Regions from separate parts of the Pseudoduganella sp. genome, predicted to be linked through region 1. Evidence: predicted binding sites of a transcription regulator. Region 1 holds the regulator's gene; the other holds the start of a gene.
The links. Region 1 encodes sigma-54, which starts transcription at its own class of promoters, with help from an activator protein. Its sites were predicted from a motif close to TGGCANGNAANCTGCTTT; they were not measured.
Positions count from the first base shown of each region.

Region 2: a site for sigma-54 is predicted at 1,466-1,483, ahead of glnA (type I glutamate--ammonia ligase). Genes of this name have one in related genera too.

Region 1 covers NZ_JAYSCO010000009.1:24,079-27,717, reverse strand. The annotation lists gene lptA (lipopolysaccharide transport periplasmic protein LptA) at 1-460, shown strand, start outside; gene lptB (LPS export ABC transporter ATP-binding protein) at 463-1,218, shown strand; gene ACE3TQ_RS06405 (RNA polymerase factor sigma-54) at 1,228-2,715, shown strand; gene hpf (ribosome hibernation-promoting factor, HPF/YfiA family) at 2,783-3,142, shown strand; gene ACE3TQ_RS06395 (enoyl-CoA hydratase/isomerase family protein) at 3,219-3,639, shown strand, end outside.
Region 2 covers NZ_JAYSCO010000001.1:86,209-89,847, forward strand. The annotation lists gene glnA (type I glutamate--ammonia ligase) at 1-1,401, opposite strand, end outside; gene ACE3TQ_RS00305 (rhodanese-like domain-containing protein) at 1,619-2,080, shown strand; gene ACE3TQ_RS00310 (TonB-dependent receptor plug domain-containing protein) at 2,151-3,639, opposite strand, start outside.

The DNA of each region.
Region 1 (3,639 bases):
TATCGACGACGTCAAGCAGGTCACCATCCTGTCCGGGGGCGTGACGCTGACGCGCGGCACGCTGGCGATGACGGCGCAGCGCGCCTTCGTCAAGCAGACGCCGGAAGGCTACAAGCACGTCACCCTGTTCGGCGAAGGCAAGAAAGCCACTTTCCGCCAGAAGCGCGACGGCGCCGGCGACCTGTGGGTGGAAGGCGATGCTGAACGCATCGAGTACGACGAGCAGGCCGAGATGGTGAAGATGTTCAGCAAGGCCTCGATCCGCCGCATTGAAGGCGGCAAGCAGAACGACGAAGTGCAGGGCGAATTCATCTCCTACGACAGCCGCAAGGAGTTCTTCAGCGTGCGCAACAGCGCCACCGGCGAAAGCAAGCCGGGCGGCGGCCGCGGCACCATGGTGATCCAGCCTTCGCGCACCGAACCTCCGGCAACCCCGCCTGCAACGCAAGAGAAAAAATAAGCATGGAAGCGAATACCTGCGCCAGCACGCTGGTCGTGCGCGGCCTCCAGAAATCCTACGGCAAGCGCCAGGTGGTGCACGACGTGTCGCTGCAAGTCGATTGCGGCGAAGTGGTCGGCCTGCTGGGCCCGAACGGTGCCGGCAAGACCACCTCCTTCTATATGATCGTGGGCCTGGTGGCGTCCGACGCCGGCACCATCGACATTGGCGGCACCGACGTTTCCAGCCTGCCGATCCACAAGCGCGCCACCCTGGGCATTTCCTACCTGCCGCAGGAAGCATCGGTGTTCCGCAAGCTGACGGTGGAGGAGAACATCCGCGCCGTGCTGGAAATCCAGCAGGTCGACGGCAAGCCATTGAGCAAGGCCGACATCGACCAGCGCCTGGAAGCCCTGCTGGCTGACTTGCAGATTGAAAAGCTGCGCGAAAACCAGGCCCTGTCGCTCTCGGGCGGCGAGCGGCGCCGGGTGGAGATCGCGCGTGCCCTGGCCACCAACCCGCGCTTCGTGCTGCTGGACGAACCGTTTGCCGGCGTCGACCCGATCGCCGTGATCGAAATCCAACGTATCGTACGTTTCCTGAAGGAGCGCAATATCGGTGTCCTGATCACCGACCATAATGTGCGTGAGACCCTTGGTATTTGCGACCGCGCCTACATCATTAACCAGGGCGCCGTGCTGGCCTCGGGCCGACCGGACGATATCATCGCCAACGAATCCGTGCGCCGGGTCTACCTCGGCGAACACTTCCGCATGTAAGCGAAGGCCATGAAACAGACACTGCAACTGCGAACCTCGCAACACCTGGCGCTGACGCCGCAGCTGCAGCAGTCGATCCGCCTGTTGCAGCTATCGACGCTGGAGCTGCACCAGGAACTGGAGCAGCTGCTCAGCGACAACCCGATGCTGGAGCGCCTGGACGATCCGCTCGACCACTCGGTGCGCCTGCTGGCCGATGGCGCCATCAGCCAGGGCGCCGGCAACGATGCCGTGGCCACGCCGGAGGCCCCGGCCCCGGATGGCGCGGATGGCCCCGCCGCCGCCGCCGAAGGCGATGCATACGAAGCCGGCGACGGCGACAGCATCGGCAACGGCAGCGACGACACCGACTGGAGCGCCAGCGCCGGCAGCAAGTCGGCCGACGACGAAGACAGCCGCCCGCAGCTGGAAGCTTCCGGCTGCACCCTGCGCGAACACCTGCTGGAACAGATGCGCGTCACCGTGCAGGAGCCGCGCGACCGCGCCCTGATGGAGATGGTGATCGACGCGCTGGACGAAAACGGCTACCTGGAAGAGCCGCTGGAAGAAATCCTCGAGCGCCTGCCGCCCGAGCTGGAAATCGAACTGGACGACCTGCGCTGCACCCTGGTGCTGCTGCAAAGCTTCGACCCGCCCGGCGTGGGCGCGCGCAATGCGTCCGAGTGCCTGGCGCTGCAAATCAAGCGCATGCCCGGCGTGCCGCTGGTGACGCGCCGCATGGCCCTGACCATTGTCGAAAAGCACCTGGCCTGGTTCGCGCAGCGCGAGTTCACCAAGCTGAAGAAAGCGCTCGACTGCGACGATGAAGACTTGCGCGAGGCGCAGGCCGTGATCCGCCAGTGCAACCCGCACCCGGGCGCCGAGTTCGACTGCGGCGAATCGGACTATGTGGTGCCGGACGTGATCGTGAAGAAGGGCCGCGGCGGCTGGGTGGTATCCCTGAACAACGACGTGGTGCCGCGCCTGCGCGTGAACGCGCTGTACGCCAACCTGCTCAAGCAGGGCAAGAGCGAATCGCAGATGAACGGCCAGCTGCAGGAAGCCAAGTGGCTGATCAAAAATATGCGCCAGCGCTTCGACACCATCCTGCGCGTGGCGGAAGCGATAGTAGAACGACAAAAGAATTTTTTCAGCCACGGCGCGGTGGCGATGCGCCCCCTTGTGTTGCGTGAAATAGCTGATACACTGGGACTACACGAGAGCACTATTTCCCGTGTTACAACTCAAAAATATATGCTCACCCCGCATGGCATGTTTGAGTTGAAATATTTCTTTGGCAGCCACGTCGCGACCGAAGCCGGGGGTGAGGCTTCCTCGACTGCGATACGGGCGCTGATTGTGCAATTGACAGGAGCAGAAGACCCTAAAAATCCTTTATCCGACAGTAAGATTGCGGACATGCTGGGAGAACAAGGCATGGTGATTGCGCGACGGACTGTTGCCAAATATCGAGAAGCGTTGAAAATCCCTCCGGTAAGCCTCCGCAAATCTTTGTAGTGCATGGGTTCCTCTGTGCGCCATGGCGTGCACGAACTCGAGAGCGACATCATCTTTAGGAGTGTGTATGAATCTCACCATCAGTGGACATCATGTCGAAGTGACCCCAGCCATCCGCGAATACGTGCAGAACAAGCTGGAACGAGTCAAGCGCCATTTCGATCAAGTAATCGATATTGCTGTCATCCTGACTGTAGATAACCTCACCGAGAAAGAGAAACGCCAGAAAGCGGAAATCAACCTGCGCATGTCTGGCAAAACTGTATACGTCGAAAGCCTGTCGCAAGACCTCTACGCCGCCATCGACACCCTGATCGATAAACTGGATCGCCAGGTCATGAAGTACAAAGACCGTGTGCAGAACCATAACCATGCGGCCATTAAGCACTTCCCGGACACGTACGAAGCACCACCCACCGCCATGTAAAGGACTGGCCGTGTAAGCACACCAAAGGGCGCAATTGGCGCCCTTTTTTGCGCCCGTCGTGCGTTAAAATATTTGCATGAGCGAATACGTCCACACCCAGATCACGAACGGCACCGGCTTCATCACGCTGGACCGACCCAAAGCCCTCAACTCGCTGTCCCTCGACATGGTGCGCGCGATGACGCAGGCCCTGCTGGCCTGGCGCGACGATCCCGCCGTGGCGGCCGTGGTGGTGCGCAGCAGCAGCGAACGCGCGCTGTGCGCCGGCGGCGACATCCGCTTCTTCCACGACGTGGGCCGTGCCAATCCGCAAGGCGGCAGCGCGCTGCTGGAAGACTTCTTCACCGAAGAATATGCGCTGAACCATTTGATCCATTTCTACCCCAAGTCTTATGTGGCGCTGATGGATGGCGTGGTGATGGGCGGCGGCATGGGCATTGCCCAGGGCGGCCCGGACTGTGGCGTGCGCATTGTCACCGGCCGTACCAAGATGGCCA
Region 2 (3,639 bases), on a different contig from region 1:
CATGTCGAACTCGACCGGGTGGGTGGTCTGGCGCATGCGGGTGACTTCGGTCATCTTCAGTTCGATGTAGGCATCGATCATCGAATCGGTGAACACGCCGCCGCGGGTCAGGAACTCACGGTCTTTGTTCAGGTGCTCCAGCGCTTCTTCCAGCGATGCGCACACGGTTGGGATCAGTGCATCTTCTTCCGGTGGCAGGTGGTACAGGTCTTTGGACGCTGCTTCGCCTGGGTGGATCTTGTTCTGCACGCCGTCCAGGCCGGCCATCATCAGCGCTGCGAAGCACAGGTATGGGTTGGCCAGCGGGTCCGGGAAGCGGGTTTCGATACGGCGGCCTTTTGGATTGGCCACGTGCGGAATACGGATCGAAGCGGAACGGTTGCGTGCCGAGTAAGCCAGCTTCACAGGCGCTTCGTAGCCTGGCACCAGGCGCTTGTACGAGTTGGTGCCTGGGTTGGTGATCGCGTTCAGCGCCTTGGCATGCTTGATGATGCCGCCGATGTAGTACAGGGCGAAATCGGACAGGCCGGCATAGCCGTCGCCAGCGAACAGGTTCTTGCCGTCTTTCCAGATCGACTGGTGCACGTGCATGCCGGAGCCGTTATCGCCAACGACTGGCTTAGGCATGAAGGTGGCGGTCTTGCCGTAGGAGTGGGCTACGTTCCACACCACGTATTTCAGGTTCTGGGTCCAGTCGGCGCGCTCAACCAGGGTCGAGAACTTGGTGCCGATTTCGTTCTGGCCGGCGCCAGCCACTTCGTGGTGGTGCACTTCGACCGGGATGCCCATCGATTCCAGGATCAGGCACATTTCGGAACGCATGTCCTGGAAGGAATCGACTGGAGGCACTGGGAAGTAGCCGCCTTTCACGGTCGGACGGTGGCCGGAGTTGCCGCCGTCGATGTCCTTGTCGGTCGACCAGGAGGCTTCGTCGGAGTCGATCTTGACCATGGCGCCGGACATGTCGATCTTCCACTTCACGGAGTCGAAGATGAAGAATTCTGGCTCTGGGCCGAAATAGGCGGTGTCGCCCAGGCCGGAGGATTTCAGGTAGGCTTCAGCGCGCTTGGCGATGGAGCGTGGGTCGCGGTCGTAGCCCTTGCCGTCCGACGGTTCGATCACGTCGCACTGCATGAACAGGGTGGTTTCTTCGAAGAATGGGTCGATATTGGCAGTTGCCGGGTCCGGCAGCAGGATCATGTCCGAAGCTTCGATGCCCTTCCAGCCGGCGATCGAGGAACCGTCGAAGGCGTGGCCCGACTCAAATTTGTCGATGTCGAAATGGGATACAGGCACGGTTACGTGCTGTTCTTTACCACGGGTATCGGCGAAACGGAAGTCCACGAACTTGACTTCGTGATCTGCTACCATCTTCAGAACGTCTGCGGCGGTCATTGCCATTGCATATCTCCTAAGTGAAAAAACTGCCGCTGCCTCTTGGGCGCGGCAAACGCTGATGGTACATTAAGCAGAAATCATGCCAGCCAAATCCCTGCAAAGAACGACTGAAAGCCGCACCATGCGGGTGCGTTTACCGATTATCGCACCACTGTGGTGCATTTTCGCACCGATTAGTGCAAATGCATCGTTGTGGTGCAGTCATCATAAAGGAAAATACATGAGTTCCAAGCCTGAAATCCTCGACCATGCACGCAAACGCGACACGTCCCTGCCCTATGCCGGTGCGGTGACCCCACATGAGGCATACGAGCTGCTGAAGTGCGACCCGCATGTGCGCCTGGTGGATGTGCGCACCAACGCGGAACGGGATTGGGTGGGACGGGTGTCGATCCCGGCCGAGCAGCATGTGGCGGTGCAGTGGAATGTGTATCCGGGCGGCACGCCGAACCCGGATTTCCTGGGGCAGCTGGCAGCGGCGGTGCCGGGCAAGGAGACGGTGATCGTTTTCCTGTGCCGCTCCGGCGTGCGCTCGCGCCACGCGGCCAAGGCCGCCACCGAGGCGGGCTATACCCAGTGCTATGACATCCTGGAGGGGTTCGAAGGCGACAAGGACGCCAACGGCCATCGCAAGACCGTGGGCGGCTGGTGCAAGGCCGGCCTGCCCTGGGCCGGCGCCTGATCGGCAACCTCGGCCCGCAGCCGCCGCATAGCGGTGTCTGACCCTGCGGGTCAGACACCGGTTTATCGGTTTAAAGCGCGTAATTCAACCGCGCATAAACAAACCGCCCGCTACGCCCGAACGGCGAATAGTTGGAGTACGGCGCGTTCCCCGTCCCATTCAGCGCCGCCGGATACGCATCCGGATACTGGTCGAACATATTCTCCACGCCCAGCGCCGCCGTCAGGCGCTGGGTGAGCTTGTAGCGCCCTTCCAGGTCGACCAGAGTCTTGGCTGTCATCCAGAAGTCCAGCGCAGCCGTGGTCCCCGGCTGCAGCACCTTGCCATAGCGGGTCGCGCGCAAGGTGCCGCTCCAGGCGCCCAGCGTGTGGTTGACGCTGGCGGTGAACTTGGTTTGCGGCGTACCGTGTTCAAAGGTCAGCACATTCACCCGGTCAAACAGCGGCGGCGCCGGATTCAAGGCCGCCAGCTGCGCCGTCACCGGCACCCGCGTCACTTCGGTCTTGGTGTAGTTGCCGGCCAGCGTAAAGTCAAACCTGCCGTAGTCCGGTGCATTCCACGGATAGTTCGCCACCACATCCACGCCGCGCGTGGTGGTATCGACCCCGTTGATGAAGAAGCGCGCCCCGCCATCGTCGAAACCGCGCGCCACCAGGTAGCTGCGCACATTCGCCTGCAGCAGGTTTTCCGACAGTACGATGCGGTCGCGGATCTTGATCTGGAAGGCGTCGAGCGTGAAGCTGGCCTTGCCCGCCTTGGCCACCGCGCCCAGCGAGAAGTTGGTCGACTTTTCCGCATCCAGCGGCTTGGCGCCAAGCGCCACCGCCGCCGGATCGCTCGGTTTGAAGGTGGTGATGTCGTACGGGACGCCGTTGATGAAGTTGATCGCGGTCGATGTGAAGTACTGTTGCTGCGGCGACGGCGCGCGGAAGCCGTTCTGCACCGAGCCGCGCAGTGCAAAGGCCGGCGTGAAGTTGTAGCGCGCCGCCAGCTTGCCCGACCAGTTGTTGCCGAAGTCGGAGTAATGTTCACCGCGCACAGCAAACGATGCCAGCAAGTCAGCGCTCAGGTTGGCCTCGACGTCGGCATACACCGAATACGCCCTGCGGCTGGCATCGCGCGCATCGCGCGGCTGGAAGCCCGGGAACACCTGCGCGCCCGAAGCGGTCTTGCGGCCGTCCGGCAGCAGCACGCCGCCGTTGCGCCAGGAGTCCGGTTCGCCGGCATGCAGCGCGTAGCCCTCGCGCCGCGCTTCGGCGCCCACTGCGAGGTTAAGCGGCGAAGACAGGCCCACCTCGAACTGCCGCACCCCGGACAAATTGAACGTCAGCTGGTCGTACTCAAAACCGCCGGCATCGAACACGGTCTTGGAAGCCGGTCCCAGCGAACGGTTCAGCGTATTCTCGATGGTGAAGTCCATCTTGTTCTCGCCGTAGGTGAGCGAGCTGTCCATGTCCCAGCCGCCCGCCGTCCAGGTGGCGCCGAAGGCCGCGCTGAAGTCGGACACCTCCGGCGCGATGATCGGCAGGTAGCCATTGGGGTAGATCTCGATCGTATTG